DNA from 2 places in the Rhizobium tropici CIAT 899 genome. Region 1 is predicted to be linked to the other one. Evidence: riboswitches for the same ligand, from Rfam matches in the RefSeq annotation. Region 1 holds a riboswitch; the other holds the start of a gene.

Region 1 (15,150 bases):
AGGAATGTGCCTTCACCGGCGTGGCCGAGGATGACGAGGCTCTTTACGCCGTCCATGGATGCAAGCCACTTCGCAATCCGAGCGTTCGCCGCATAGTCGACTTCACCGTCGCGGGTGAATGCGGTCACCGGTGCGGGGCTCAAGCCCCTGAGGTCCATTGGGTGCATGGGTAGTCTCCTCCTTGTCGTCGCTGTCCGGTTCACAATCAGCAACGGGATCGTTAATGGGAACGTTCCCACTATCGTTTCCGATTTCGCTGGAGTCAACAGGATTTTTCAGGCATCATCAGATCCATACGCAGATCAGACTCGCCGGCACGGAAATTCCGAATGAATTCAATAGTGGAAGACAACGCTCGCCAGTCGCGCATAACGATTCTCGACGTCGCGGCGGCGGCCGGCGTTTCGAAGTCGACAGTGTCGCGAATTTTGGATGAGCGCCTGCCGCGCTCGGACAGCGAAACAGCCAGGCGCGTCAGAAAGATCGCCGAGGAACTCGGTTACGTCAGAGATGTTTCTGCAGCCAGTCTTCGCCGCGGCAACACCATGACGGTCGGTATCATCGTACCGAGGCTCACGGACACCGTTATGGCGATGCTCTACGAATCCCTTGCAAAAGCCTGCAGCAGGACCGGGCGGTTCGCCATCGTCGCGACTACGGACGACAAAGCGAAGGCAGATCGCCTCGCTGCGGAGTCACTTCTGAAGCGCGGCGTCGATGGGCTCATTTTATCGACGGCGCGCGACGACGATGACTTTCCCGACATATTGGCCGCAAGGGGGGTGCCGACGGTTTTGGCACTTAGAACCGATGGCCATAGTCTTTCGTCGATCGGCGACGACCGGCTTGGGGGATATCTCGCCACGCGGCACCTGCTCGATCTTGGTCATCGGAGGATCGCAGTCATTGCGGGTCCATCTTATGCCTCCAGCGCGCGAACCCGTGTGGAAGGCTATCGCCAGGCCATGACTGAAATGGGACTGGCGATCGATCCATCCCTGATCGTCTCGTCGACCTTCGGAATTGAATCCGGAGCGGAAGCCGCCGAGAAAATCATGCACTTGCCGCAGGCGCCGACGGCAATATTTGCGGTAAACGACAACACAGCCATCGGCGCATTATCGGGCCTGATGCGTATGGGTCTGTCGGTGCCAGGCGACGTCTCGCTGGTCGGCTACAACGATATTCCGATCGTCAGCCATCTTTCCACGCCGCTGACCACCTTGCGGGTGCCCTTCGAGCAGATTGCTGCAAATGCGCTTGATTTGTTGGGAGGCGAGGCTATACCGCCGGATGATCGCATTCGGGTGTCGGCCCCGACACTCATCCCCAGGAAGTCGACGCGATCCATCGTACTCTAGCAGCTGATAGGGTTAGAACCAACGCCCATGAAGCAGCACGGATGAACTCACAACGGCTGTCGGACATACCCCGCCCGCCTCTTCGCAAGAACGCGCACCCGTCCAGCGCGGGCGGCCATCATCAGTTCCGTGCACTTTCATGATCCAGCAATGCAACAAGCGTTCGTGCGATCGAAACACCGCATAAGATGCACAAATAAACTCATCTACCAAAAATAGAAAAGAACGAAGCAAAAGCGAAAAATGTACGCAATACCGCAGTGCATGGATGTCTGAAGGGTCCGGAATCTTTCGCTAATTGCATAGTGTAAGCATAGGGTTGACCAACCGAAGTCCCGCCCAAGATTACGTTTACGGCCCCTGATCGGCTCTCCGCGATCCAGGCCGGCCTTGCCTGATGAATGACAAATTTTGCACCCCTCGAAGCGGCCATAGTTCAGTATTTCGAGAAACATGGCCGATTGTTTCAAACACGTGATCGACCACTGCCTTATCAGCCTAGAACTGCCCAAGTTTGGCCGGAATCGATCCGGAAGCCTCGATAGGTCGCTTGGCAAGTTGATGGTGCGACGGGGCCGGAAAGAAGAACAGCAGCGGAATAGCGGGGTGCTGGCGCCGTAATGAGAGGGTTCGAAAAAGGCTGAAAAGCCGGGGGTGTCTATGTCGAATATGCGCGATCGCCAACTGGATGGCCTAAGAACCATTGCCGTTGCCATGGTGCTCTACGCACATTTTTTTGCGGCCGACGGTTCCATCTGGGGTCATCTGGGCGTTCGTCTCTTCTTCGTACTCAGCGGCTTCCTGATTACGCGCCTGTTGTTGGAGGCACGGGCAGATGCCCGCTACCAGCCGGCCACCGCCTTGAAGGCATTCTATATCCGCCGGGCGCTGCGCATATTTCCACCCTATTTCGCAGTTCTGGCGCTGGTGTGGCTCGTCAATCTCGAAGGTGTTCGCGGCACTGGCAGTCTGAAATGGCATGCGCTCTACCTGGCAAACTACTGGTATGCCCTGCGCGGCGAATGGACGCCTTGGGTTCTGTGCCATACCTGGAGCCTCAGCATCGAGGAACAGTTCTATATCGTCTGGCCGCTGGCAATCCTACTGACGCCGCGGCGAATGATCGGGGGCATCTGTCTAGCCGTCATTGCCTGCTCGCTCGCCTATCGCCTCTGCTGGCCACTAACGGGGACGCCCTCGCTGGTGCGCGACCTGCTCCCCTCGGGCTCTATGGATGCGCTCGCATGCGGCGCCCTGCTCGCTACCTATCGCGAAAGAACACAGGCCTGGCCGCAATGGATGCGGCTGAGCTGGATGCCGTTGGTGGCTGCCGCCAGCGTGGCACTATGGCTGAGACCCGATCCTATAACGCCTGCTCTAGACTGGTTCATCTGGATCGGCTCGGAGGTCTTTCCGCTCGTGCCGCTTGTCATGTTGGTCGGGGCCGCTTCCTTGGGCTTTCGATCGGCTTTTGGCCAGCTGCTCGAATCCGCGCCGATGGCAGCAACCGGACGGATCAGCTACGGCATCTACCTCTTCCATCCGATCATCCTTTCTCTGATCGTCAGGGCCCAAGCCTGGATTCCCGTCAACGTCTCACAACAGGGTTTCGGCCGCCTGATCATCGGAAGTGCCGCGACACTGGCGGTGGCTGCCATCTCATGGCGCCTTTTTGAAAAGCCGTTGAACGGCTTCAAGCGCCACTTTCCCTATGTCGCCCGCGACAATTTGCCGGTGGCTGCAGCTGGCGAGCCATGGGAACCGCGGCGTGGTGCGAAAATATACGAAACAACACTCTCTCGCCGCGATACTCATGATCCCGGCGAAGCCGTTCAAGCCTCTGATCTGCAATAGCGCGGGAGCTGAAGAATGACCGTCCCACTGGTTTCCGTCCTGCTGCCCGTCTATAACGGCGAACCTTATCTCGCCGCAGCGATCGAGAGCATCCTGCGACAGGATCACAAACACCTCGATGTCATTGCCATCGACGATGGCTCCACCGACCGGTCGCTGAATATCCTGCAACGGTATCGGGCAGCGGACGATCGCCTGCGTATCGTCTCGCGTGAAAACCGCGGCCTCATTGCGACGCTCAACGAGGGCATGACCATGGCGAAAGGCGATTTCATCGCCCGGATGGATGCCGACGACATCGCCTATCCCATACGCTTTTCACGCCAGATCACCCTGTTTCGTGAGCGGCCAGAGCTTGCGATCAGCGGCACCGGCATCGACCGGCTCATCGGCAATCGCGTTGTACGCGGCGCGCCCAATCCGATCCATCAGTCGGCCGACTGGCATGTTCTATCGATGTTTTACACCGTCTTCATGCATTCGACCGTGATGTATAACCGCAGGGTCATTCCGGCTGACATGCTGACCTACGATACAAGCTATGTGCATGCCGAGGATTTCGATCTGTTCCGGCGGATCACCCGAGAATTCCCCGCTGCGATGATCGACGAAAGCCTCGTTGCCTATCGCGTTCACGACGAGAGCGTCACCAACAAACATAAGCGACCGATGCGCTTCACGCATCTGAAGATCGCGGCAGAAAATCTCCAACGGGTATCGTTGATCGATGATCCCTATGCCCTGCACGATATCGGTATGGCGGTGACGAAGGACACGGTTGCCCGTGCCGCCGACTGTCTCCTCTCCATCGAAGAAAGGATCGCCGCACGCGGCCTGCGGGCCTCCGCAAGCTATGAGGAAGGGCTGATGTGCTTCTTCTATTTCCTCTATCAGCTGATCGCGGACGAGAAGCAGCCCGCATTGACGCATCAGTTCCTGACAAAGACAGGCAAATGGCACACGATACGGCGTCGCGAACGGTATGGGCTTCGCGTCGCCACCTATGCGCCCTGGTGCAGCCGCCTTTGGAGCGATGCGAGCCTGCGCCTCGACGCCCTGGCAAGATATCGGCAATCGGTGCCGGCAGGAAGCGTGCTGCCGCAGCAAGGACTTGCCTGATATGGCTGGCGCGGATTCCGACATCCCGCAAGCGCAGGCGCAGCTTGCCACAAGGCCTCCTCGCCTGTCCATCGGCCGAGTGCCGACGGCGAGCTTCATCGTCTGCACCCGCAACCGCGCCGAGGCGCTTGAGGCCTGCATCCGATCGATCGAGGCAGCCAGTCGCGCGCACGCCTCGATGGCAAGCGAGGTGGTGGTGGTCGACAACGGCTCGACCGACGATACCGCCGAGCGGCTCGCCCGCATCGCCTCCTCCTCCAGCATTGCGATCATACCGGTGGTGGAACGCCGCTGCGGCTTGGCCGCCGCCCGCAATGCAGGGATGGAGCGGTCTCGCGGGCGCATCCTGATCTTCATCGATGACGATTGCGAAGTGGACTTGCACTACCTGCGGGATCTGGAGCGGCACTACGCAGGCGGAGAACGCTTGGTCATCCGGGGCGGTCGTGTCGAACTCGGCAATGCGCTCGATCTGCCGTTTACGATCAAGCGATCGCCGGAGCCGGCCCGCTTTACGCCGGATGTCCACCCGGGCGGCTTCATACTTGGCTGCAACATGACGATGCACCGCGAAGTCGCCCGGCGCGTCGGCCGCTTCGACGAGCGCTTCGGCGCCGGCAGCGTTCTGCAATCGGCCGAAGATACCGACTATCTCGTCCGCGCCTTTCAGCTTGGTATTCCGATCGAATATGTTCCCGACATGAACGTGCTGCATTATCACGGCCGCAGCCAACGCGAGGCGATCGAACGGCTTCATCGCAGCTACAGTCTTGGAAATGGCGCGCTCTGTCTGAAGCACCTGTCCGGCGCGCCGTGGCTGCTGCGTCATTTCTGCTGGACTTTCCGCTCGGCCTGGAAGGAATTGTGGGGCGGGCCGCGCTTCGATCCAGAAGTCTCCTTGTCTCATTGGCCAATCATATTCATGAATGTGCTGGGCGCACTCGAATTCGCGCGATGTGCCATAACGAGCCGCCCTCGGCCGGAACTGAACCGGATCAAGCAGACGACCCGCTCATTGAGGAGAGATCCGCCATGCTGAAACTCCTCCTGCCAGGTTTGCAGCTCCTACGGCAGGCGCTTGGCCGACAGATCCGGCTCATGCCTGTCGTCGTCATTCTCGGCCTGATCAGCGCCGTACTCGAAGGCACCGGCATCGGCCTCATCATTCCGATGCTCAGCATCATCGGAGGCGAAAAGGCTTCGACTGGGCTGAGCGGGTTTTCCGCTCTCTTCCAGCAAGTCGGATCCGGTCTGGACGACCGACAGCGGATGATGGTGATTGCCGCCTGCATTCTGGCGCTGATCACGCTCAAGAACATCCTCGCCTTCGCCAATACGGCACTGACCAACTTCATACACGGCAAGGCCGGCCACGCGATCCGCAGCGCGCTTGCCGATCGGCTCCTGAAGATCGGATATCCTTTCTTCCTGCAGCAAAGCCCAGGCCGGCTGCTCAACATCATCTCCAACGAATCCTGGCGGGCATCGGATGCCATACAGACGGTGCTTGGGGCGATGGTCAATGCATCGGCGACTGTCATTCTTCTTGACTTTCTGCTGCTGCTGTCCTGGCAGATGACGCTTTGCGTCGCGCTCGGCCTCATCCTCGTCCAGGCCGCGCATGCCGGCCTCTCCGCCGGCCTGAAGATGCCGAGCCGCACGGTCACTTCCTCTAACAATGAACTTGCCGGCAGAATGCTGCATCTCGTTCATGCCGGACGGCTGATCCGGATTTTCGGCCAGGAGAAGCGCGAAAAGGCCGTGTTCGACGGCGCATCGAATGCGGTGAGAAAGGCGGGCTTTATTCTGCAGACTCGCCAAGGCGCGCTGCCGCCGCTGACGGAGGTGCTGCATTCCGCACTTTTCCTCGCGGTCGTCGTCAGCGCCTGGTCGTTTGACGTCAGTTTTCCCATCATCGTCGCCTTCGTCGTCTTGCTCTACAGGCTGCAGCCGCATGTGCGCGCTCTGCAGCAGGCATGGAGCCAGGTGCAAGGCTGGAGCGGTTCGCTGGAGGAAGTCCGCTGGCTGCTGGATGCCTCCGGCAAGCCACCCCCGCCGGCGGGAGATCTGCCAGCTCCCCGACTGAACCGCGAGATAAAATTCGACAAGGTGAGCTTTCGATATCCTGGCTCCGCCGCACGTCCGGTGGTGCTGCGATCCACCAGTTTCGAAATTGGCCATGGTCGCTCCACTGCCCTGATCGGCCGATCGGGAGCGGGAAAGACGACGATCGTGAACCTCCTTTGCCGTTTTGTCGAACCTGACGAAGGCGAGATCCTGATCGATGGATTGCCGCTCAGCCGCATCGATCCCACGCAATGGCGAAACCGGCTCGCGCTTGCCAGCCAGGACCTGGAACTGGTCGACGGCACCATTTTCGAAAACATCGCCTATGGGCAGCATACCTCGCACGCTGAGGCGGAAGAGGCCGCCAGACTTGCCGAAGCGCATGAATTCATCGAAAAACTGCCTGACGGATACGCAACACTCGTCGGCTACAGGGGCGCGAGCCTTTCGGCCGGACAGCGCCAGCGAATAGCTCTCGCAAGGGCGCTCGTTCGCGATCCCGATATTCTCATTCTGGACGAAGCGACCAACGCCATGGATGGATTGTCGGAAGCTGCCATTGTCGAGACGCTGAAATTGCGAGCCGGTCGTCGCACGACGATCGTGATCAGCCATCATCGCAGCACGATCTCCTTCTGCGACGACGTTGTCATCCTCAGCGGCGGCCGCGTCCGCAACCAGACGGCATTTGCCGAGGTCGCGTCCCTCAGCATGGATCAGCTTTATGAGGACGAAGTGCTCGGCAAACAGTGACGCCAGGTGAGGCAACGGCCATTGGCGCGGCTTGGCTGACGGCGATGCCGGGGGTGCTTGCGACCGTACTTGGTGGTCCGTCACCTGCTCGCGGCTACATGCCGTCACTACCCATCCGTATCCTCCGAGCGGAGGGCATCCCAGAAAACGTGGCGAACCATAATTAGATTTTATTAAAATAATTCAAAAGCTTAATCGGCAATTCAGATCAGAAAGCCTTCTCACACCTCGCCCGAGATACCACCGAAATTGACTCTATCCACCTCGCAAGCTCGCCTGCACTCTTCCGATATTGCTCAAATTTCATACTCAGTTGCGCTTCAGTGCAACGCGCACCTTCTGGTCGCGGAAGATAGAAGAGGTAAGCTAGCATGATTTCGTTCTCCATTATGAAACCGGCACAAATCCAAGCAATGGCACGACTGTTACGGGCACGGCCATTGAGGGGCTGCACGTGATTGAGCGGGAAGGAAATTGAGGTAGCAGCGCGCCCATGACCGTGAGTGAACCGACCTCCAGGAACCACCGCTGCCCGATCGAAATCGTAGCCCGTGCTGTTTGGCTCTACTTCCGCTTCAATCTGAGCCTGCGCGATGTTGAGGAAATGCTGTTCGATCGCGGGATCGCCGTTTCCTACGAGACGATCCCCCGATGGTGCCGAAAGCTCGGCCCTGATTATGCGCGCCGCATACGCCACAAGGCGCCCACGAAAGGCGATGTCTGGCACCTCGCTGAGGTCGTGGCACGCATCAACGGTCAGAAAAGCTGGTTGTGGAGAGCGGTTGATCAGGACCGATATGTCAAGCGGCCACCTTTCAAACAACGTGACAACGCCGCTACCGGTATTTGAAGTTCTTCCCCTGCGAATTTGAATGATCAGCCGGAGCCGACCAATCGCGATGACGCGATTGGCAAATTTGGTTTCCGCGGAGCTGTCGTGGTCAAAAGAGCGACTTAAGCTGCCTTGATCGTCGGTGCCAGCCGCTGATAGGAAATAAGATCTTCGATCGTAATGAGATGAAGGCCATGTCGCTCGGCGAAAGCTTCCAGCTCGGGAAGACGGGCCATGGTGCCATCGTCATTGGCAACCTCGCAGATCACGCCGGACGCGGTCAGTCCTGCAAGTCGTGCGAGATCGACGGCTGCTTCCGTGTGACCCGGCCGGCCGAGCACACCTTCAGGATGGGCGCGCAGCGGGAAGATGTGGCCGGGACGAGCAAAATCGTCAGGCTTTGTTCCCGGCGTGACGAGAGCGCGGACGGTGGCTGCACGGTCGGCGGCAGAAATGCCCGTTGTGGTTTCCGGAATATAGTCAACCGAGACAGTGAAGGCGGTCTTCAGCATTTCGGTATTGCGGGGAACCATAAGCGGGATATCGAGCTCATCGAGGCGCTCTCCCTTCATCGCGACACAGATCAATCCACGCGCATGGTTCATCATGAATGCGATGGCCTTGGCGCTGATCGCGTCGGAAGCGATGACCAGATCGCCTTCATTCTCACGGTCGCGGTCGTCGACAACAACGACAATATCTCCGCGCGCTATCGCTTCAATTGCATCTTCAATTTTGGCAATTGCCATGTCTTCTGCCTTTCAAGGGTTCGCCGCTTCGGCGGCATCCATGGCCGATTTCTCAGCCACCGTTTTCCCTTGGGCGAACAAGGATGCGAACACGCCACGAAGCATGGCGTTGCAACATTGCTCTCTTCCATCCGGACTATGACCGTCGGCTCCGGCATCTCACCGGATCTGCTGACCCTCCGCTTCGACGGAGGCGCTCGCGGGCTCCGAGTTTCCTCGATACCGCCGGTGGGGAATTACACCCCGCCCTGAGAACATCTGAAACATAGGCGATCGGCAGCCGGAATCGCAAGAGGGGTTTCAGCATTCGGCCGCATTTCAATCACTTGAAACGCTGAACAGTCTGTTCGGCTCGTTTTTACGACATGATCAAGCCGCCATCGACATTGATGGTCTGGCCGGTGATATAGGCAGCGTCGTCGCTTGCAAGAAAGGTGACAAGGCCGGCGACATCCTCGCCGGAGCCCGCTCGCTTCATCGGGATGCCATCGACCCATTCCCTCATCAGTTCACCCGGGCCGTAATTGCCGAGCAGCTTGCCCCAAGCCTGGTCGTTGTAGGCCCACATGTCGGTCTCGATGATCCCGGGGCAAAACGCATTGACGGTGATATTCTCGATGGCGACTTCCTTGGCGAGGCTTTGCGTGATGCCCACGACCCCCATCTTGGATGCCGCATAATGCGGCGTGTAGATGAAGCCGTCTCGCGCCTGGCCGGAAGCCGTGTTGATGATACGGCCGCCGCGGCCATGCTTGCGCATGCGGGCAATTGCTTCCTGGGCGCAGAGAAAGACGCCCTTTGTATTCACCGCCATGACCTTGTCCCACTCGCTCTCGCTCATCTCCTCGATGCGAGCAATGGTGATGACACCTGCATTCTGTATCGAGACGTCGACGCTACCGAAGGCCTGTTCGGCGGCATCATAAAGCGCCTTGACACTTGCCTTGTCGGTAACGTCACCGACGAAAGAGACGGACTTCCCGCCGTCAACCTTGATCTGTTCGGCCACACCATGGACGCTTTCTTCGTTGGCTGAGACCACGAGATTGGCGCCTTCGCGCGCGAAGCGCTTGGCGATGGCCGCACCGATGCCGCGGCTGGCACCCGTTATGACCACGGTCTTCTTCTCAAAGCGTTGCATTTTTTTCCTTTCAAGGCGCCATCGGCACGCCGACGGCATCTGAGCCTTCTCGCTCAACCTGCTGCAGAAATGATCCCGGCAAATTCCGATGCCTTCAAAGAGGCGCCGCCGACGAGTGCCCCGTTCACGTTACTCAGGCCGAAGATTGCCGGCGCATTCGACGCCTTGACCGAGCCGCCATAGAGGATTTTGACCAAGCTTCCATCCCGGCCCATCCGTTCTTCCAGCAAGCGCCGGATCGCTGAATGGACCTCCTCAATTTGCTCGGAGGTCGGCACCAGGCCTGTCCCGATTGCCCAAACAGGCTCATAGGCGATCACGAGATTGGCGCTGTTTGCGCCCTGAGGAATGGACCCGCTCAACTGATCGCCGACGACTTCGATCGCCCGTCCTTCGTCGCGCTCATGCCGCGTCTCACCCACGCAGATAATCGCGATCAAACCCGCGCGATGAGCGGCAATTGCCTTTGCAAGAACGATGTCATTATCCTCTCCGTACGACATGCGCCGCTCCGAATGCCCAAGGATGATGTAGCGAACACCGGCGTCCGCCAGCATTTCCGCGGACACATCGCCGGTGTGGGCGCCGCACGCCTGGGCATGGCAATCCTGCGCGCCGATGACGAGATGCGATTCTCTAGCCCGCTCCACGGCGCGGTCGATCAGCGTGAAGGGCGGGCAGACGACGATGTCGCACGCCGCACTGCCCGTCAGTCCCTTCAGCGCCTCGATCTCAGCCTGGGAGGAGACGAAACCGTTCATTTTCCAGTTTCCAGCGATCAGCTTGCGCATGGCATCACCAGCAGCAGAAGCCGCCATCGACGAGCAGATCAACGCCCGTCACGAAGCTTGCGGCATTCGATAGCAGAAAGACGGCCGGACCGACCATCTCGTCAACATTGGCCATACGCTGCATCGGCGTCTGCTCTTCGAAGAGCTTGGTCTGATGCACCATTTCCGGGCGCGTATTCATTGGTGTTGCCGTATAGCCTGGCGAGATCGTGTTGACGCGGATGCCGCGGCCAACCCATTCCATGGCGAAAGATTTCGACATATGGATCACACCGGCTTTCGACGCATTGTAATGCGCCTGGCTTAGACCCCGATTGACGATGACGCCGGACATGGATGCGATATTGACGATCGAACCGCGGCCGTTCCTCAACATGGCGCGCGCTTCGGCCTGGCAGGACAGAAAGATGCCCTTGAGGTTGATATCCATCAGCGTCTGATACTGATCCTCTTCCATGTCCTCGGCAGGGTTGGCATTCGCAATGCCGGCTGCATTCACGGCCAGCGAGAGCGCACCAAGATCGGCCTCGGTACGCGCGACCGCTTCAGCCATGGACCCCTTGCTGGTAACATCTGCTGCAATTTCGATCGAACGGCGCCCGGCGGCCTGAATATGGTGCGCGGTCTTGGCAAGACTGTCATCGGTGCGGCGATCCAGAAGCGCTACGTCCGCGCCGCACTGGGCAAGACCGATCGCGATCCTTTGCCCGATGCCGCTGCCGGCGCCGGTTACAATCGCAACCTGGCCGCTGAGATCAAATAATTTCGGTGCATTCAGAGAGATGTCGGACACCGCTCTTCCTTTCTGTCTTTGCCTAGATTGTCGCCAGTTCCATGACCGAGACATCATTGGCCTCGTCACGCTTGAGAATGCCTGCTTGCTTGCCCTGCGCCAGCACGAGAATGCGGTTTGAGACGCCGAGAACCTCCTCCAGATCCGAGCTGACGACGATGACCGCAACACCCTGCTTGGCGAGGTTGACGATGATATCGTAGATGCCGGCACGCGCTCCGACATCGATGCCGCGCGTCGGCTCATCGAGCACCACGACCTTGGGATTGCGCATCAGCCATTTGGCGATTACGACCTTCTGCTGGTTACCGCCGGACAGATCCGACGCGAGTTGCTCCGCACGCCCTTTTACGCCGAACTTCGCCACCGCCTTCTCGGCGAAGACACGCTTCATGCCCGCTGTTATCCATCGGCCGCCGAGCTTATCGAGATTGGCATAGATAATGTTTTCGCTGATCTTGTGTGCCACGACGAGACCTTGCTCCTTGCGGTCCTCAGGCACCATCACGATTCCCTTGGCAATCGCGTCGGCGGGACTGCGCAGCCTCAATGTCTCGCCGTCGAGGCTGACAGCGCCGCCGCTGATCGGGTCGGCGCCTGAAATCGCGCGCACCAATTCGGTGCGGCCCGCACCGACAAGACCGGCAATGCCGAGGATCTCGCCTGCGTGCACGTCAAAGGTGACATCGCGGAATGCATTTTCCGGAGATGAAAGACCGGATACCTGAAGAACCGGGCGGCTGGTTGGCTCCGGCAGCGCCGGAAACAGGCGATCGAGTGAACGGCCGACCATGCTTTCGACAATCGTGCGAACCGGCGTCGAGCTGTCCGCGAACTCGTGGACCCGTTCCCCATCACGCAGCACCACGATGCGGTCCGTGATCTGCTTGATCTCTTCCATGCGGTGGGAAATATAGATGATGCCGACGCCCTCGGAACGAAGCTTGCGAACCTGTTCGAAGAGGGCTTCGGTTTCCGCGCCGCCTAATGCCGCGGTCGGCTCATCGAGGATCAGGAGCTTTGCATTGAGCGCCAGCGCCTTTGCGATCTCTATGAGCTGCTGGTTTGCGGTCGACAGGCCGGCGACTTTCCGTGTCGCTGGAATATGGAGGTTCAGTCGAGCCAATTGCTCCTGGGCGCGGCGGACCATCTGCGCGCGGTCGACCACGCCGTTCTTCATCGGCCAGCGGCCGATGAAGACATTTTCGGCGATCGAAAGATGCGGCAGAAGCTGCAGTTCCTGGTGGATCAGGACGACACCCTTGTCGATCGCCTCACGCGGTGCGGCCGGGGCATAAGGCTGCCCCAGCCATGTCATCAAACCTTCGGAAGGGGTGCGTGACCCCGCGATGATACCTGACAGCGTCGACTTGCCGGCGCCGTTTTCGCCGAGAAGGGCAACCACTTCGCCGGGATAGACGTCGAGGTCCACATTCTTGAGAACCTGGAGCGGTCCGTAGCGCTTGGATATACCCCTTAGGGAAAGAACCGGCTCGGTCACAACACACCTCCTAACGATTTCGACTGATTACGGGTGGTTGGCGATGAAGCCCGCCACGTTTTCCTTGGTCGTCAGCGTGGCATCCATCAGCTGCACCGGCGGCACCTTTTCCTTGGCAGCGAGCTTGACCGCGTTCTCCACCGCATCGCGGCCCATCTTCTGCGTCTGCTGTGTCGCGGTCACGTTGAACACACCTTTGCCGAGGGCCTCGAGCGCGGCGGTGTCGCCATCAAAACCACCGACCACAATCTTTTGCGATGGGTTGGCGACTTTGATCGCCTGGGCCGCACCGAGCGCCAGTCCATCTGCCTGAGCAAAGACGATCGAGACATCCGAATTCGACTGCAGCATGTTCTGCATGATCTGGAAGCCCTCGTCCTGGCTCCACATGTTAGAATACTGCTCGGCGACGACCTTGACGTCCGGATAGGCCTTCAGCGACTCCTGGCAACCCTTGGTGCGGTCAAGCTCGGGCGTCGTGCCCTTCTGACCATGGATGATGACCATCTTACCCTTGCCACCGGCTTCCTTCAGAAGGTAATCGCAAACCGCCTTGGCCGATTTGACGGAGTCGGTCGCAAGAAACGTATCGCCCGGAGCCCCATCGGCATTGCGATCGACGTTGACAACAGGAATGCCGGCCTTTTGGGCGAGTTTGACAGGAACGGTTGCTGCAGCTGCACCCGCCGGAATGTAGATCAGGGCGTCGATATTCTGCGTCAGAAGGTCTTGGACCTGATTGATCTGGGTCGGACCATCGCCCTTGGCATCGACGGTGACAACCTCGATGCCGCGCTTCTTGGCTTCAGCTTCGACGGACTGCTTGATCTGGTTGAAGAAGTTTGCCTGCAGGTTGGCCACAGCAAGGCCGAGCTTCTTGACTTCGGCCGCATGAACGGATCCGAGGCTGAGGCCAAGCAGGGCAGCAGACGCGAGCAGAGTGCGCGCAAATTTCATGTCAGTTCCTCCGTTGTTAATGAACCCGTGGGTTATCCTCCCCCTCGGGCAATAGATCCGCTCCAAACCTTTCGGAGAGGAATTTCTGGTGGCCCGCATGATCTGCGAGCCGAAAGATCATGCAGCACGCCGCTTGCGGATCGTCTCCGCGCCGACAGCGAGAACGATGACGACACCGATGATGACCTGCTGCAGGAAGGGCGAGACGTTGAGCAGGTTGAGGCCGTTGCGCAGAACGCCGATGATGAGGACGCCGATCAGCGTCCCACCAATGCCGCCTGCGCCTCCCGACAGAGACGTTCCGCCGATGACCACGGCCGCGATCGTGTCTAGCTCATAGCCAAAGCCGCTGGACGGCTGAACCGAGTCGAGGCGGGCGGCAAGAACGATGCCGGCAAGACCTGCAAGGACGGCACTCGCCACGTAGACAAGAATAGTCACAAGCTGGACGTTGATACCGGCAAGGCGCGCGACTTCGGGATTGCCGCCGACCGCATAGAGCATGCGGCCTTCTGCGCGGAAGTGCAGGAAAGTCCAGGCAGCTGCGACGACTGCGAGCATCAGGAAGACGGTTGCGGTCAGGATGCCGAAATGACGGTCAATGGCCAGCATCATGAACCAGTCGGGGAAGCCGACGATCTGCTGACCGTCGGTGATCATGTTCGCCACGCCGCGCGCGGCCGACATCATCGCGAGCGTCGCGATAAAGGCAGGGACCCTGAACCAGGTGACCATGATGCCGACGATCAGGCCACTGATCATAGAGGCAATGAGCGCCACCACGATGCTGAGGCCGAGTGGCAGACCGGCGACGTTAGCCGTCCAGCCCATAACCATCATCGCGAGAGCCAGAACCGAGCCGACCGAGAGATCGATGCCGCCGATCAAGATGACGAAGGTCATGCCGACCGCCATAATTCCAAGCACCGTGATCTGATCGAGGATGTTCAGGCCATTGCGGACCGAGAGGAAAGCATCCGTACTGAAGGTCAGGAAAAGGCAAAGTAGGACGAGCCCGATCAGCGGGCCAGTCGCTCCCGTCAGCTTGCTGCGCCACGTCCCAGACGGCCGACTCTCACTCTGAATATCTACCGCCACCATCGTTCCTCCTGCAATCTTGACGTCCGAGGTGATATTTGTTCAATTAAGAATAAATATTCATCCCTGCTATAAAATTCGTAACAAGCCGGCGAATGACTGTCAACCCGGCTCATTTGACAATACTGCACAAG
Region 2 (15,150 bases), on a different replicon from region 1:
TCATAGGCGTCACCGCGATAGAGCGAGCGTGTAAATTCGACTGCGCGGCCTGAACCGAGATAGGAGATGCGCTCGATCGATAGGCCGGCTGCTCCCACGGGAACGCCGAGCAATCCCGCATCGGCCTCTTTCATGTTGGTCGCAGATATGCGCTGAACGGCGCGAACTGGACGTACCTGGCGCTTTTCCAATTCCGCATAGAGCGATGTCGTTACGACCGACGGATCCGGCAGGAATTCACCGGAAACGCTGGCGTGCTCGATCGCGAGTGGCTGATCGTCGGCAATGCGCAGGCGACTGAGGCGCGATACCCGAGTGTCGGCGGCAAGCCCGAGAATCATCATCTCATCGGGGGAGGGCGTATGGATGCCCTTGTGCAGCCATTCCGAACGAGCCGTCATCCCGCGCCTCGCCATGTCCTCGGTAAATGAGGTGAGTTGCGACAGTCGCTGCTCCACCTTGGAAACGGGCTTTGCAACGAATGTACCCGAGCCGTGACGGCGAACGAGAATGCCTTCCGCCACCAGGTCGTCGATCGCCTTGCGCACCGTGACACGGCTGACCGCGGCAAATTCGGCGATGTCGCGCTCAGGTGGAAGCGCATCCCCATGTTTCAGTCTACCGACCTTCACAGCCTCTTCAAGTGTGCGTCGTAGCTTGACGTAAAGCGGACCCGTGCCACCTCCGGAAAGGCGCTCCGGCGAGAAGATCGCGCTCAAATCTTCAGTCATGCCCTGTGTACCTCTTCACCCAGCAGCAATTTCGCCGCCAGCTCTACGGCTCCGCGCAGAACGTCCCCTCTTGGCTCAGCGAGAATCGCCTTATGGCGTTCATCAAGCCAGGGGCGATAGGCTTGGGCAAGGCCGCCGAGAAGGCAGATCGAAGGGCATTCCGGCCAAAGCAGCGCATCCAGGCTTTCGGTTATCGATTTTGCCGCAGTTCTCACGATGTCGATGGCGACCGCATCCTCCATTCCGGCATATTCGAAGATAACAGGCGCGTAGCGGGCAAAATCCTTGGGCTTGGAGGCGTGCGCAAATTCGACGATCCGTTCTGGATCATTGCCGTATTCCGCCATGATCGATGCCGTCAGTGCCGAACCCGCCGCCACCTTGTCACGTGCCAAGACAGCTCTCTCGAGCAAATCTCGTCCAAGACGCGCGCCACTTGCCTGGTCGCCTATGACAAAACCCCAGCCGCCGATACCCCAAATCCTGCCGTCACGGCGGGCATTGTAGACTGAGCCGGTGCCGAAAGCGCCAATGACGCCATCGGCGTCGCCGAGAGCGCCTTGAAGCGCTGTCGTCGCATCCGTGACAACACGTGTGCTTGCAAAGGGCAGGGCGCCTTCGACCTTTTTGCCGTAGTCGCCGACATTGGCTCCTGCTGTTCCGATGACGGCCGGTAATTCCTGTAGCAGTTCGGGAGTGAGCCCAGCATCGATCAAGGCCTGCTTTGCCGAGGCGACGATATGAATCAGCGAATTTTCCAGATCTGAGAGGATGTTCGCCGCGCCGGCCTTGCCGGTGCCGAGCACCTGCCCGCTATGATCTATGACAGCCGCCCTGCAACTCGTGCCGCCGCCATCGATACCAATCGCAAATTGCCCCATCAAGCCTCCGGATGCCGCCTGTTCCCCGTTTTTCATACAATACCAAAAAAATACCATTTACCAATAGGCAGGGCAGGCATTTTTGCCTGTCTTCATCTCTTTGAATTACCTAGATAAAATAATGAGCTTCGATCTTTTTGTATCAGAAAGTTAAATTCGGCTGGACAATTGGTATTTTTTTGGACTTAATTCGGGGCAAGGGAACAGTGCAAACGGACATCGGCAAAGCCGGCAGAAAAACAACAGCCGGTAAGTGAAGCGGAAGGGCGTGCATCTCGTCGTTGCGCCGGGCCGTTCGGGATCAGGAGGATCTCGTTTCGACGTTCGTCATAATTTTCCCGCGTGGTTCTTGCTGTGTCTCTGTCTGGTGGCGGCGACGGCAATTAATAGGGCCGATCGGGCACAAAGCCTCTGAAGCCTTTTGCATGGAGGGGTCGGCAATATTGGCGGTCCCTATGGAGCGCTGACCGTTTCCTCGGACAGGCCAGCGGATTTCAGATCGAGAACAGCGCCTTGCTATGGCGCGGAAAACAGGAGAGGGAAATGAAAACCAATGTTCTGAAAGGCTTGCTTCTTGCATCGAGCCTGCTGACCTCGGTCAGCCTGGCGCATGCGGCCGATGTGACGCTGACGGTAGAAAGCTGGCGTAACGACGACCTGCAGATCTGGCAGGAAAAGATCATCCCAGCTTTCGAAGCAAAGAACCCGGGCATCAAGATCGTCTTCTCGCCGACGGCGCCAACCGAATATAACGCATCGCTGAACGCCAAACTCGATGCCGGTTCCGCAGGCGACATCATCACCTGCCGTCCGTTCGATGCTTCGCTCGACCTCTTCAACAAGAAGCACCTTGCCGATCTCACCAAGCTTAAGGGCTTGGAAAACTTCTCGGCTGTCGCCAAGGCCGCATGGTCGACCGATGATGGCAAGTCGACATTCTGCGTGCCGATGGCGTCCGTCATCCACGGCTTCATCTACAATAAAGACGCCTTCGACAAGCTCGGGCTGAAAGTGCCGGCGACGCGTGACGAGTTCTTCGCCGTCCTCGACAAGATCAAGGCCGATGGCACCTACATCCCGATGGCCATGGGCACGAAGGATCTGTGGGAAGCCGCAACCATGGGCTACCAGAATATCGGGCCGAACTATTGGAAGGGCGAAGACGGCCGTAAGGCTCTGATCGCTGGCAAGGAAAAGCTGACGGACGCGCCGTGGGTCGATCCCTACAAGGAGCTGGCCAAGTGGAAGCCTTACCTCGGCGACGGCTTCGAAGCTCAAGGCTACGCTGACAGTCAGAACCTCTTCACGCTCGGCAAAGCTGCGATCTATCCGGCCGGCTCCTGGGAAATTGCTCTCTTCAACACCCAGGCGCAGTTCAAGATGGGTGCATTCCCACCGCCGGTCGCCAAGGCTGGCGACACCGCCTATATCTCCGACCATCCGGATATCGGTGTCGGCTTGAACACGAAGAGCAAGCATCAGGAAGAAGCCAATAAGTTCTTGAGCTGGGTCGCTTCCGACGAGTTTGCCAACATCTATGCCAACTCGCTGCCCGGCTTCTTCAGCCTGAACTCGCATCCGGTAAAGATGAGCGATGCACTTGCGCAGGAATTCGTCTCCTGGCGTGACAATCACAAGTCGACCGTTCGTTCTACCTATCAGATCCTGTCGCGCGGTAAGCCGAATCTGGAAAATGAAACCTGGACCGAATCCGCAAACGTGATCAACGGCACGGATACGCCGGACGATGCTGCCAAGAAGCTCCAGAAGGGCCTCGACAGCTGGTACAAGCCCGGCAAGTAAACAGCTGCATCATGCGGGCGAGGGACCTTGCGGGCTCCTCGCCCTTTTCATTGTTTGATAATCGAACCGGCGATCGCCTCGCCCTTGCATTCGACACACCCGATGCCGTTTCACTTCGGCCATAAGCCGTAACTGCGGGTGGATTTGAACCTTAGAGCTGCTGCGTCGGCATGCAGCCAAGAAAAACAGGCAGAAAGCCATGAGCGACGCCGCGACATCAGATGCCCTTGAGGTCATGCCGATCAGGCGCTCCAAACGCTGGCACATCCTCGTCTTCTTATTCCCGGCCTTTGTCGTCTATACGGCGGTCATGATCCTGCCGCTGATCGAGACCTTGCGGCTGTCGCTTTACAATGTCGTCGACAATCAGTCCGTCTTCGTTGGCCTGAACAATTTCAAGATTTTGTTCGGCGACGAACGCTGGTCTCACGATTTCTGGAATGCGCTGCGCAACAACCTGATCTTCTTCGCCATCCACATGTGCGTGCAGAATCCGATCGGTGTCGCGCTGGCTGCACTTCTGTCCTTGCCGAAGCTGCGTTTTGTCGCCTTCTACCGCACGGCCATCTTCCTGCCGACGCTACTTTCCTTCGTCGTCGTGGGCTTCATCTGGAAGCTAATCCTCTCGCCGCTCTGGGGTGTTGCGCCCGAGCTTCTGAATGTCATCGGTCTGAAATCGTTCTTCGCCCCGTGGCTCGGCAGGCCGAGCACGGCGCTGATTACCGTCGCGCTGATCTCGGTCTGGCAATATGTCGGCATCCCGATGATGCTGATCTACGCGGCACTGCTCAACATCCCCGAAGAGGTCATCGAGGCGGCCGAATGCGATGGCATCACCGGCTGGAGCCAGTTCTGGAAGATCAAGCTGCCGCTGGTGCTGCCGGCAATCGGCATCATCTCGATCCTCACCTTCGTCGGCAATTTCAATGCGTTCGACCTGGTTTATACCGTGCAGGGCGCCTTGGCGGGGCCGGACGGCTCGACGGATATTCTCGGCACGCTGCTTTACCGCGTCTTCTTCGGCTTTCAGCTGCAGCTGGGCGATCGCTCGATGGGCGCGACGATTGCGACGGTGATGTTCCTGATCATCCTGGCCGGTGTGTCCTTTTATCTTTTCATCGTCCAGCGGCGCATCCGCCGCTACCAGTTCTGAGGAGCGCGACCCATGTCCAAGGCACGCACTTCCACCCTTCGCACCGGCCTCGTGCATCTGGCGCTCATCGCCTATACGCTCGTCGCCATCTTTCCGGTGTTCCTGACAGTCATCAATTCGTTCAAGGATCGCGCCTCGATTTTTCGCGCGCCCTTGAGCGTCCCGACGCCGTCCTCCTTCAGCATGATCGGCTATGACACCGTTCTGAAGCAGGGGGATTTCCTTACCTATTTTCAGAACAGCTTCGTCGTCACCATCGTCTCGATCATCCTGACGCTGCTGTTCGGGGCAATGGCGGCCTTTGCGCTGTCGGAATATCGTTTCCGCGGCAATACGGTGATGGGTCTTTATCTGGCCATCGGCATTATGATCCCCATCCGTCTCGGTACTGTCGCGATCCTGCAGGGCATGGTCGCCGCCGGCCTGGTCAACACGCTGACGGCGCTGATCCTCGTCTATACCGCGCAGGGCCTGCCGCTTGCGATCTTCATCCTGTCCGAGTTCATGCGCACGGTTTCCGACGACCTGAAGAATGCCGGCCGTATCGATGGCCTCAGCGAATATGCGATCTTCTTCCGCCTCGTCCTGCCGTTAGTCCGTCCGGCTATGGCGACGGTTGCCGTCTTTACCATGATCCCGATCTGGAACGATCTGTGGTTTCCGCTGATCCTCGCGCCGAGCGAGGCGACCAAGACGGTGACCCTCGGATCGCAGATTTTCATCGGCCAGTTCGTGACCAACTGGAATGCGGTGCTGGCGGCGCTGACGCTCGCCATCCTGCCGATCCTCATCCTTTACGTCATCTTTTCGCGTCAACTCATTCGCGGCATTACATCCGGAGCAGTCAAGTGAGCTCATCCGAAAAGCCGATCCGCGTTCTCGTCGCCGGCCTTGGCAATATGGGCCGCAGTCATGCGCTGGCCTATCACAACAATCCGGGTTTCGAGATCGTCGGCCTCGTCAATCGTTCCAAACCGGAGCTGCCTGAGGAACTGCGCGGCTATACGATCCATGCGGATTTCGAGGCGGCATTGAGGGAGCTGAAGCCGGATCTCTGCTCCATCAACACCTATTCCGACAGCCATGCTGATTTCGCCGTCATGGCTTTCGAGGCGGGTTGCCATGTCTTTGTCGAGAAGCCGCTGGCAACTACGGTGGAGGATGCCGAGCGCGTTGTCGCCGCTGCCAAGAGGGCCGGCAAGAAGCTGGCGATCGGCTATATCCTCCGCCACCATCCCTCGTGGATGCGGCTGATCGCCGAAGCCCGCAAGCTCGGCGGTCCCTATGTGTTCCGCATGAACCTCAATCAGCAATCGAGCGGCCCGACCTGGGAGACGCACAAGGCACTGATGCGCACGACCTCGCCGATCGTCGATTGCGGCGTGCATTATGTCGACGTCATGTGCCAGATCACCGACGCCAAGCCCGTCGAGGTGCGCGGCATGGGCCTGCGGCTGTCGCAGGAGGTGAAGCCCGATATGTATAATTATGGGCATCTGCAGGTGATCTTCGAGGATGGCTCGGTCGGCTGGTACGAAGCCGCTTGGGGTCCGATGATTTCGGAGACGGCGTTCTTCGTGAAGGACGTGATGTCGCCGAACGGTTCGGTCTCGATCGCCATGGATCAGAATGCCAAGTCCGACGATATCGACATGCACACGAAGACGTCGGTCATCCGGCTGCATAGCGCCGAGACAGGGCCGAACGGCCAATTCATCCGGCCGGATCAGGATCTGCATATGGATGGTGAGCCAGGTCATCAGGAGCTCTGCGACTTCGAGCAGGCCTTCATGCTGAAAGCCATCCGCGAGGATCTCGACCTCAATCGCCATATGGCCGATGCCGTTCAATCGCTGCGTATATGCCTTGCCGCCGATGAGAGCGTGCGCACCGGCAAGCCCGTTTATCTATAAGGACAAGAGACTGTGGGATCGCTTCAACTGAAATCCATTCGCAAGGCCTACGGTACGCACGATGTGCTGAAGGGCATCGATCTCGAGGTGAAGGATGGCGAGTTCGTCATCTTCGTCGGGCCCTCAGGCTGCGGCAAGTCGACCCTTCTGCGCAGCATCGCCGGCCTCGAGGACGTGACCTCCGGCGCCGTGCTGATCAACGGCCAGGATGTGACGGTCACGCCTCCGGCCAAGCGCGGCATCTCGATGGTGTTTCAGTCCTATGCGCTCTATCCGCATCTGACCGTCAAGGACAATATGGGCTTGGGTCTCAAGCAGGCCGGCACTGCGAAGGCCGAGATCGACAGCCGGGTCGAGAAGGCGTCGGGCATGTTGTCGTTGGCGCCCTATCTTGGCCGCCGTCCTTCAGAGCTTTCCGGCGGTCAGCGCCAGCGCGTCGCCATTGGCCGCGCCATCGTTCGCGAGCCGGAACTCTTCCTGTTCGACGAGCCGCTGTCGAATCTTGATGCCGCGCTGCGCGTGCAGACGCGTCTAGAGATCGCCAGGTTGCATCGCAGTCTCAAGGCGACGATGATCTACGTTACCCACGATCAGGTCGAAGCGATGACGCTTGCCGACAAGATCGTCGTGCTCAATGCCGGTGCGATCGAGCAGATCGGTTCACCGATGGAGCTCTACAATCGTCCGGCCAACACCTTCGTGGCCGGCTTCATCGGCTCGCCGCAGATGAATTTCATCGCGGCTGAGCGTCTGGGCGAAAGCGGCGCCAAGACCGTCGGCATTCGCCCCGAACATATCACGCTGTCGCGCGATCAGGGCACCTGGGCAGCTAAGGTCATCCATGTCGAGCATCTCGGCGCGGACACGATCATCTACCTCGAATCCGAGGCCACCGGCCTTCTCACTGCGCGTCTCTTCGGGGAGCATCAATATGAGCCGGACGAGATGGTTTATGCAACGCCCGATGCGAACCAGATGCATCGTTTCGATGAGAACGATAAGGCAATCCGGGTGTAAATTGGCGCTGAGATGAAGCGGAAAGCTTCGTCTCAGCTGGCTCCGGCCTCATGCATGTTGCGATCGGTCATTCGCCGTGCGGCTTTGAGGGACTTCCTATTACCAAAGCAGCCCGCTCTATGACCTTGCCGATATGGCTGGACAGCGCGGGATCCGAGACTGCGCGAGCAATGGTGACGCCGCCGCTGAGCGTTGCGAGGAGAAGAATCGCACGATCCTCCGTCGTTAACTCGGCAGAGTTCGTGCGTTCCGGCAGACCGGCAGCGACATCCGCGATCAGTTTTCTCAATTCCGCCGTATATGCGTCGCGCGTTTCACCGTCAGCACGCATCACGTCGGGGGAAAGGCTCGGCAGCGTGCAGCTGTCACCGAGATCGCAGGTCCGCTTGTAGCCGAGATAGAAACCGGCAAGCGCCTTCAACCAATCTTTAGGCTGGTTTTCCCTGAGTGTCAGGATTCCTTGACGCAGCTCTTGCAAGCCTTCCACGACGGCTGTGCGAAACGCTTCGCTCTTGGACTTGAAGTGTCCGTAGAAGGCGCCGTTGGTAACACCGGCCGCCTTGGTCAGAGCATCGATGCCAGCGCCGCCATAGCCTTCCTTGCGAAATACCTGCCCCGCGGCCGCGACGACACGCGTCCGTGTTTCTTCCTTGTGTTCGGCGCTATAGCGCATTGCCGCCTCCATTGAGAGTGATCATTCTTTATGGCTTGCATAGAGAGTGATCGGTATGTATCGTTAAAGAGTGATCGGTATATATCAATTGCCGCCACAGGTCCAACAAGGAGATGTTCCAATGCCCATTACGCTCACCGTATCCGAAGGACTGCTTTCATCCGAAGCGCAGGCGCAAGCTTTTGCCGGATTGACGGATGCCGTCCTCGACGTTGCCGGCTTGACCGGGAATGAATTCATGACGGCCAATGTCATCGGATCTATCAATGTGCTTCCGGCCGCACATGTGCTGGCAGCTGGAAAGCCCGTTGCCGCGGCTTTCATCGAACTCAAGCTGCCCGAAATCGCCCTCGCGACCGCCGAAGCCAAGCGCGCTTTCATTGCAAGGGCGACCGATATCGTCGAGCGGGCGGCCGAAGGGCGGGTCAAGCGTGAGCATATCTGGTCGAATATAGTCTATGCGCCTGAAGGTGCCTGGGGCATTGCGGGGCAAAGCTACAACAATGCCGATCTGGTCAATGCCATTGCGAGCGCTGGAGCGCCTGAGATCCAAGCTCATCGCGCTTGAGACGAGGTAGTTGGCATCAATACGGGCGGCCGAGTGGGCCGCTCGTTCGACAACAAGGGAGGCAGGAAATGCAACTCGCTAATTATCTGTTTTTTACGACGCATTGCGACGAAGCCCTCGCATTCTATACGGCCTGCGGGCTGGGCCGAGTGACGCTGTTGATCCGTCACGGTACGGAAGGGATACCGCTTGCCAACGAAGCGATGCGGGGCAGAGTAATGCACGCTCGCTTTGAGGGACCAGGCGTCTTGTTCTTCGCCTCTGACAATCATGATGCCGAGCCGATGCGAGGTTCCGCTCATATGCTCATGGTGGATGACCGAGAGAGTACCGACAGGATTTTTGCCCGATTGGCTGAAGGCGGCAGGGTGACGACACCGCTCGCCGTTCAGCCTTGGGGCAGCTACTACGGCAAGCTGACGGATCGGTTCGGCGTGCAATGGATGGTGGATTGCGAGCAGTAGAGGGATCGCGATTGGCATGAAGTACCAGATAAATACTCCAGTCGTCCGGATGAATTCACGTGACTGTCATGAAGCTGAGCTATCTCAAGTTCAGTCCACTCCTACAGCGAGCACATCATGGCAAACGCAGCAACGACTTACGCCACCTGGCACAAGGATCCGCAGGGCGATACGAAAATGGCGGAATCCCATAGTCCTTATTGGCGGCATTTCATCGAGACCGTGCCGGAGCGCGATTTTTCCTCGAAGACGATCCTGGATTTCGGCTGCAATCGAGGTGGCTTTCTGCGGCTGCTTTATGCCATGCGGCCGTTCCGACGCGGCGTCGGTATCGATATTGCTTCGGAGTCTGTGGCTGCTGCCGTCGAAGCCGCAGGCAACATGCCGCTGCAGTTTCATGTAGAGACCGACCTGTCGCCCTTCGCCGATAGTTTCGATGTCGCTTTCAGCTATGAGGTCATCTATCTGTTGCCGGAGCTGAAACAGCATGCGGAACAGATGTTCCAAGCCTTGCGCAACGGCGGTGTCTACTACGCTGTGACCGGCTGCCACAATGAAATGCCGCTTTGGCCGAAGTGGCTCGAGCTGATCGGCAACAACAGCAATGCGCCGATGCAAGATCGGTCCCCACAGGATTACATCGATACCTTCGTTGCGGCTGGCTTCGACGTATCCGTCAAGCGTTTCGGCTATGACGGCTTCGTGCATGCATCGAAGGACCGGAAATATTATCCGAGCATTCTCGATGCATTGAGCTATCCGGCCGAATTCAAGCTGTTGTTCCGTATCGAGAAGCGCGTTTGACATGGAGACCATCGACCGAAAGGGCGGCAGCGCCCTCTGGCATCAGATCGGCGAGATCCTGGCGGCCGATATTGCCGCCGGGACTTTCGCCTCGGGGACGAAATTGCCGACCGAGCCGGAGTTGATGCAGCGTTTCGGCGTCAGCCGTTTTACCGTGCGCCAGGCACTGGGGCACTTGGAGCAGCGTGGATTGGTCCGCGCCGAACAGGGGCGAGGGACTTTCGTTCATAGGGGAGTGCTCGACTATACGCTGTCGAAACGCACCCGCTTTCACAAAAATCTGATCGAGCAAGGTTTCGAACCGGGCGGCGAGCTGCTCGTTCACGAGATCGTGCCGGCGACCGAACCCGTCGCGGCCTATCTGAAGATCGCAATCGGCGCGCCGGTCATCCATCGTCGCGGCGTCATGACGGCCGACGGCATTCCGGTGGAATTGGGCGATTCCTATTATCCTGCCGAACGTTTTCCCGATTTCGACAAGGCTAGATTACAGCATCCGACAATTTCGGCGGCGCTCGCCAGCTACGGTGTCACGGACTACGAGCGGTTATCGACGGAGATCGAGGCGCGTATGCCGACGGCCGACGAAGCGCGGATCCTGCGCCAGCCGAAATCCGTCCCGCTGCTGGTGACGCGCAAGGTGGATGCGGATACCGACGGAGTGCCGATCACCTATTCGGAATCGGTTTGGCCGGCCGAGCGCACCACATTCAATCTCGATCTGCGGTGAGAATGCCCGGGGGAGTCTTGAGGCTCTCCGCGAGCTTGAATTAGCGGTGGGAGAGGATATTGACGACCTTGCCGAAGGGGTCGCGGACATAGAAGCGGCGGACACCCCACGGCTCGTCCGTGAGGTCGTACAATATGCCGAAGCCCATGGAGGTGGCACGCTGATAGAGCGTGTCGACATCGTCGACTTCGATGGAAAGGTCAGGGACGAGCGTTCCCGAACCGCCTTCGCTGGCGACGCTGATCTGCGGCACAGTTGCCGCTTCGGAGGCGAAGGTCAGGATCCAGCCGTGATCCATGACGATGTCGAGGCCGAGCAGGTCGTGGTAGAAAAGACGGGCCGTGGCAGGATCGGCGGCGGGCAGGTTCGGGATGATGCGTAGGACGGTCACTGACTTCCTCTCTGGTGGACATGGAGGCGGGCAGATGCCGCGCCTCCACCATGCTAAGCTTAAACTGTGACGGCGGGCAGCAGCTTGCCGCGCTCCGCCAGGATGTGGCGGCAGGCGCTGGCGACTTCACGGCCCTTGATGATGAAATGTTCCTTGAAGAACTGGATGTGCGCTTCCGATTCCTGGAAGTGATGCGGCGTCAGGACTGCCGACAGGATCGGCACGCCGGTATCGAGCTGGACGCGCATCATGGCATCGAGAACCGTATTGGCGACGAATTCATGGCGATAGATGCCACCGTCGACAACGAAAGCGGTGGCGATAATCGCGGAATAACGGCCGTTGCGGGCAAGCGTCTGAGCGTGCAGCGGAATTTCAAGCGCCCCGGGTACGTCGAAGATATCGATCGGCGGCGCGCCTTCGACTGTCTGCCATTCGGCAACGAAGGAATCGACCGAGTGATCGACGATATCGGCGTGCCAGCGGGCCCGAATGATCGCAATGCGGCTCGGTTGGGTGGAAATCGAAATGGTCATGAATTTTGCCTTTCAAGGGTTGTTGTCAAATATCCCTTGGGCGAACACGCAACATCGCAGCACCCCTCGCGGAGGAGGTGCGATCCTGCTTGCTCTCTTCCATCCGGACTATACCGTCGGCTCCGGCATCTCACCGGATCTGCTGACCCTTCCGAAATCCGGAAGGCGCTCGCGGGCTCGAGGAAACTCCCCATACCGCCGGTGGGGAATTGCACCCCGCCCTGAGAACGCGTGGACTATAGATGCTTTGTCTTATGGAAATCAAAGAAAAACGCCGGGCTTTTGACCCGGCGCCTGCGAATAATTTTCCAAAATGACGGTGATGGAGGGCTCTTTCTCAGTCCTGAATGACGAGCAGGTCGGAAGAGGCGAAGCGCAGCGTCACCTTCTCACCAACACTCGGAGGCATCATTCCCGGGCTGTTGAACATGTCGAAGGAAATCGTGTTGCCGGCGACATTCATGCGAGTGCGGATGACCGAGCCCAGGAAATGTGCCGAGGAGACTTCGCCCGTGAGGGCGGTATCGCCCTTGGCCGATTCCGCCAGCGAACCAGCTTCCGGACGCAGGGCAAGCGATACGGTATCGCCCGGCTTGTAGGCGGTCACCGACTGCTTCAGGGTCACACCCTGATCGCCGATCATGATGCGGTTACTGTCGGGATCGACGACCTTGCCTTCGATCAGATTCAGCGTGCCGACGAAGGAGGCGACGAAACGGGTTGCAGGCTTGTTGTAGATTTCGAACGGCGTGCCGATCTGATCGGCGCGGCCTGCATTCATGACCACGATACGGTCGGAGATGGACAGCGCCTCTTCCTGATCGTGCGTCACGAAAACTGTGGTGATGCCGAGCTGCTGTTGGATGGCGCGGATTTCCTCGCGCAGCGAGATACGGATCTTGGCGTCGAGAGCCGAGAGCGGCTCGTCGAGCAGGAGCACCTGCGGCTTGACGGCGATAGCGCGGGCGAGCGCCACGCGCTGCTGCTGGCCTCCGGACATCTGGTATGGATAGCGGCCGGCGAGATGATCGAGCTTGATGAGTGCCAGCATCTCCTTGACGCGCTTGTCGATGTCGGGCTTCGCCATGCCGGCCACCTTGAGGCCGAAGGCGACGTTGTCATGCACCGTCATGTTCGGAAACAATGCGTAGGCCTGGAAGACCATGCCGATATTGCGCTGGTTCGGTTTCAGCGCCCGCTGGTCCTTGCCATTGATCGACAGGGTGCCGGCGGTCGGCGTTTCGAAACCTGCGATCATGCGCAGCACGGTCGTCTTGCCGCAGCCCGACGGCCCGAGGAAGGAGACGAATTCTCCCTTCTCGATTTGCATATTGAAATCATGGACGACGTGAATGTCGCCGAAGGACTTCTTGATGTGGGTGAGTTCGAGAAAAGCCATGGTGAGAAGCCTTACGCCTTAATCGGAGCGGATTTTGAGAAACGGGAAACGAGCTGCAAGAGGCCCATGCTGAGCCAGGTAACGGCAAGCGCGATGATGGCCAGGGCAGAGGGCTCGTAAGCTCTGTTGGCGCCCATAAGCTGCATGTAGGGCCCGAATGCCGGACGGTTGAGCAGCGATGCCATGGTGAATTCGCCCATGACGATCGCAAGGGTGATGAATGCTCCGGAAAGCACACCGCTCATGACATTTGGAAAGATGCATTTGAACATGATGGTTGTCCATTTTGCACCAAGGCTTTCGGCAGCCTCCGTCAGCGTGCCGACATCAATGGTACGCATCGCCGTATCGACCGAACGATACATATAGGGCAGCGACAATACAATGTAGGAGCAGACGAGCAGAATGTTCGTCGTCGAATTATAGCCGGTCAGCGGCAGGATCGACGACGAATTATAGAGCCGCAGATAGCCGAAAACGATGACGATGGCCGGAATGACCAACGGCATCAAGGTGATGAATTCTACGACAGGGCGAAGCTGCGGCAGCCGCAACCGCACCCAATAGGCCGTGGGCACAACGAGCAGCATGCCGAAGATGATGGTCAGAAGCGCCATCAACATCGAGAAGCCAAAGGCCGTTATGAAGCCGAAATCCGAAAAGACGGAGGCATAGGCGTCAAAGCTGTAAGCGTTGCGCCGCATGCGCAGCGAGAACTCCAGCGTACCGATGAGCGGCACCAGGAAGTAGATGAGGCCGATGGCAACGGCGATCCAGGCGAAGAATTTTTGCAGCTTCATTTCTGCCACCGTTCAGCGCGCATGCGCATCAAGATATAAATGACGTTCGAAATACCGGTGATGACGATCATGCCCAGCGCCAGCGCATAGCCCAGATTGGCATTGTGCAGCACGTCGCCGCGGATCTGCGCATAGAGTACGATCGGAACGATATTCAGCGAGCTGCCGGTAAGTGCAATTGCAGTCGCGATGGCGCCGAACGAATTTGCAAACAGTAGCAGCGTCGTGCCAAGCAGGCTCGGCCAGAGGATCGGAAGGGCGACCATCCGCCAATATTGTCCATTGGTTGCGCCTAGAATGGAAGCCGCTTCTTGCCATTCCTTCTTCATGCCGTCGAGCGCAGGCGTAATGATCAGCACCATCAGCGGAATCTGGAAGTACATGTAGGTAATGGTCAAGCCGAAGAAGCTCAACAGGTTGAAGCCACTGCCGTAGAGGTTAAAGCCGAAATGAGCGAGCAATATCGTGACCAGACCCTGGCGGCCGAGTGTGGCGATGAACGAGAAGGCCAGTGGCACGCCGGCGAAATTCGATGCGACCCCCGAGAAGGTTAGGAAGGCGTGACGGATCCAAGTGGGAAGCCCGCCAAGGACCAGCGCCCAAGCCAGGTAAAAGCCGATGATCGCGCCACCGAGCGCCGAAGCGACCGAGATTTTGATGCTGATCCAATAGGCGCTCATGATCGTCGGCGTGAACAGGTCGGCGATGTTCTTGAGCGTCAGGCTGCCGTCCGGCGTTAGAAAGGCGCCTGCTATCAGATAGATCGTCGGAAGAATTAGGAACAGCAGCGCGAAGATCAGGAAGGGTGCTATTCCCAGCCAGTCGATGACTACACGCTTATTGATCATCGGAGTGGAACTGACCGTTGATGTTGTGGCGATGCTCATAATTGGCCCAATCCGCGGCGTCAGAAAAACGGAAACCTCCCCGCCGAAGCGGGGAGGTCATGTCAGGTCAAATTACTGCACGTTCGAACCGACGACAGAATCCCACTTGGTGGTGATGGCGGTCTTGCCGGCAGCCTGCTCGTCGAGCGTCGGGAAGACTGCCTTTTCATAGGCAGCAGCCGGCGGCAGCTTGTCGAGAAGCTCCTGCGGGACCTTCTTGTTCTTCGCCAGGTCGTTGAAGCGGATCGGGTGGCAATAGCCCTTCAGCCAGCCGATCTGGCCTTCGTCGGAATAGAGGAACTCCATCCAGAGCTTGGCAGCGTTCGGATGCGGCGCGAAAGCCGAGATCGCCTGAACATAAACGCCCGCGAGAACGCCTGAAGCCGGAACGGTAACGTCA

The links. Region 1 has a riboswitch for FMN ahead of ribB (3,4-dihydroxy-2-butanone-4-phosphate synthase). Riboswitches for the same ligand answer to the same signal wherever they lie in the genome.
Region 2: another riboswitch for FMN. It lies ahead of RTCIAT899_RS11445 (6,7-dimethyl-8-ribityllumazine synthase); the one in region 1 lies ahead of ribB (3,4-dihydroxy-2-butanone-4-phosphate synthase).

What each region holds. Positions count from the first base shown of each region.
Region 1 covers NC_020062.1:1,359,814-1,374,963, forward strand. Annotated here, with positions in the region: gene RTCIAT899_RS28340 (dihydrodipicolinate synthase family protein) at 1-167, opposite strand, end outside; gene RTCIAT899_RS28345 (LacI family DNA-binding transcriptional regulator) at 330-1,361, shown strand; gene RTCIAT899_RS28350 (acyltransferase family protein) at 2,022-3,215, shown strand; gene RTCIAT899_RS28355 (glycosyltransferase family 2 protein) at 3,231-4,334, shown strand; gene RTCIAT899_RS28360 (glycosyltransferase family 2 protein) at 4,336-5,373, shown strand; gene RTCIAT899_RS28365 (ABC transporter ATP-binding protein) at 5,367-7,154, shown strand; partial or broken gene RTCIAT899_RS28370 (IS6 family transposase) at 7,648-7,956, shown strand; gene ribB (3,4-dihydroxy-2-butanone-4-phosphate synthase) at 8,109-8,735, opposite strand; FMN riboswitch at 8,851-8,995, opposite strand; gene RTCIAT899_RS28380 (glucose 1-dehydrogenase) at 9,094-9,876, opposite strand; gene tpiA (triose-phosphate isomerase) at 9,930-10,667, opposite strand; gene RTCIAT899_RS28390 (SDR family oxidoreductase) at 10,672-11,460, opposite strand; gene RTCIAT899_RS28395 (sugar ABC transporter ATP-binding protein) at 11,483-12,961, opposite strand; gene RTCIAT899_RS28400 (sugar ABC transporter substrate-binding protein) at 12,989-13,918, opposite strand; gene RTCIAT899_RS28405 (ABC transporter permease) at 14,036-15,019, opposite strand.
Region 2 covers NC_020059.1:2,345,293-2,360,442, reverse strand. Annotated here, with positions in the region: gene RTCIAT899_RS11510 (GntR family transcriptional regulator) at 1-731, opposite strand, end outside; gene RTCIAT899_RS11505 (glucosamine kinase nucleotide-binding domain-containing protein) at 728-1,612, opposite strand; gene RTCIAT899_RS11500 (ABC transporter substrate-binding protein) at 2,156-3,415, shown strand; gene RTCIAT899_RS11495 (carbohydrate ABC transporter permease) at 3,615-4,568, shown strand; gene RTCIAT899_RS11490 (carbohydrate ABC transporter permease) at 4,581-5,420, shown strand; gene RTCIAT899_RS11485 (Gfo/Idh/MocA family protein) at 5,468-6,481, shown strand; gene RTCIAT899_RS11480 (ABC transporter ATP-binding protein) at 6,494-7,498, shown strand; gene RTCIAT899_RS11475 (TetR/AcrR family transcriptional regulator) at 7,566-8,171, opposite strand; gene RTCIAT899_RS11470 (tautomerase family protein) at 8,293-8,739, shown strand; gene RTCIAT899_RS11465 (VOC family protein) at 8,808-9,203, shown strand; gene RTCIAT899_RS11460 (class I SAM-dependent methyltransferase) at 9,321-10,007, shown strand; gene phnF (phosphonate metabolism transcriptional regulator PhnF) at 10,009-10,737, shown strand; gene RTCIAT899_RS11450 (VOC family protein) at 10,778-11,128, opposite strand; gene RTCIAT899_RS11445 (6,7-dimethyl-8-ribityllumazine synthase) at 11,188-11,664, opposite strand; FMN riboswitch at 11,752-11,897, opposite strand; gene RTCIAT899_RS11440 (ABC transporter ATP-binding protein) at 12,002-13,063, opposite strand; gene RTCIAT899_RS11435 (ABC transporter permease) at 13,075-13,863, opposite strand; gene RTCIAT899_RS11430 (ABC transporter permease) at 13,860-14,750, opposite strand; gene RTCIAT899_RS11425 (ABC transporter substrate-binding protein) at 14,823-15,150, opposite strand, start outside.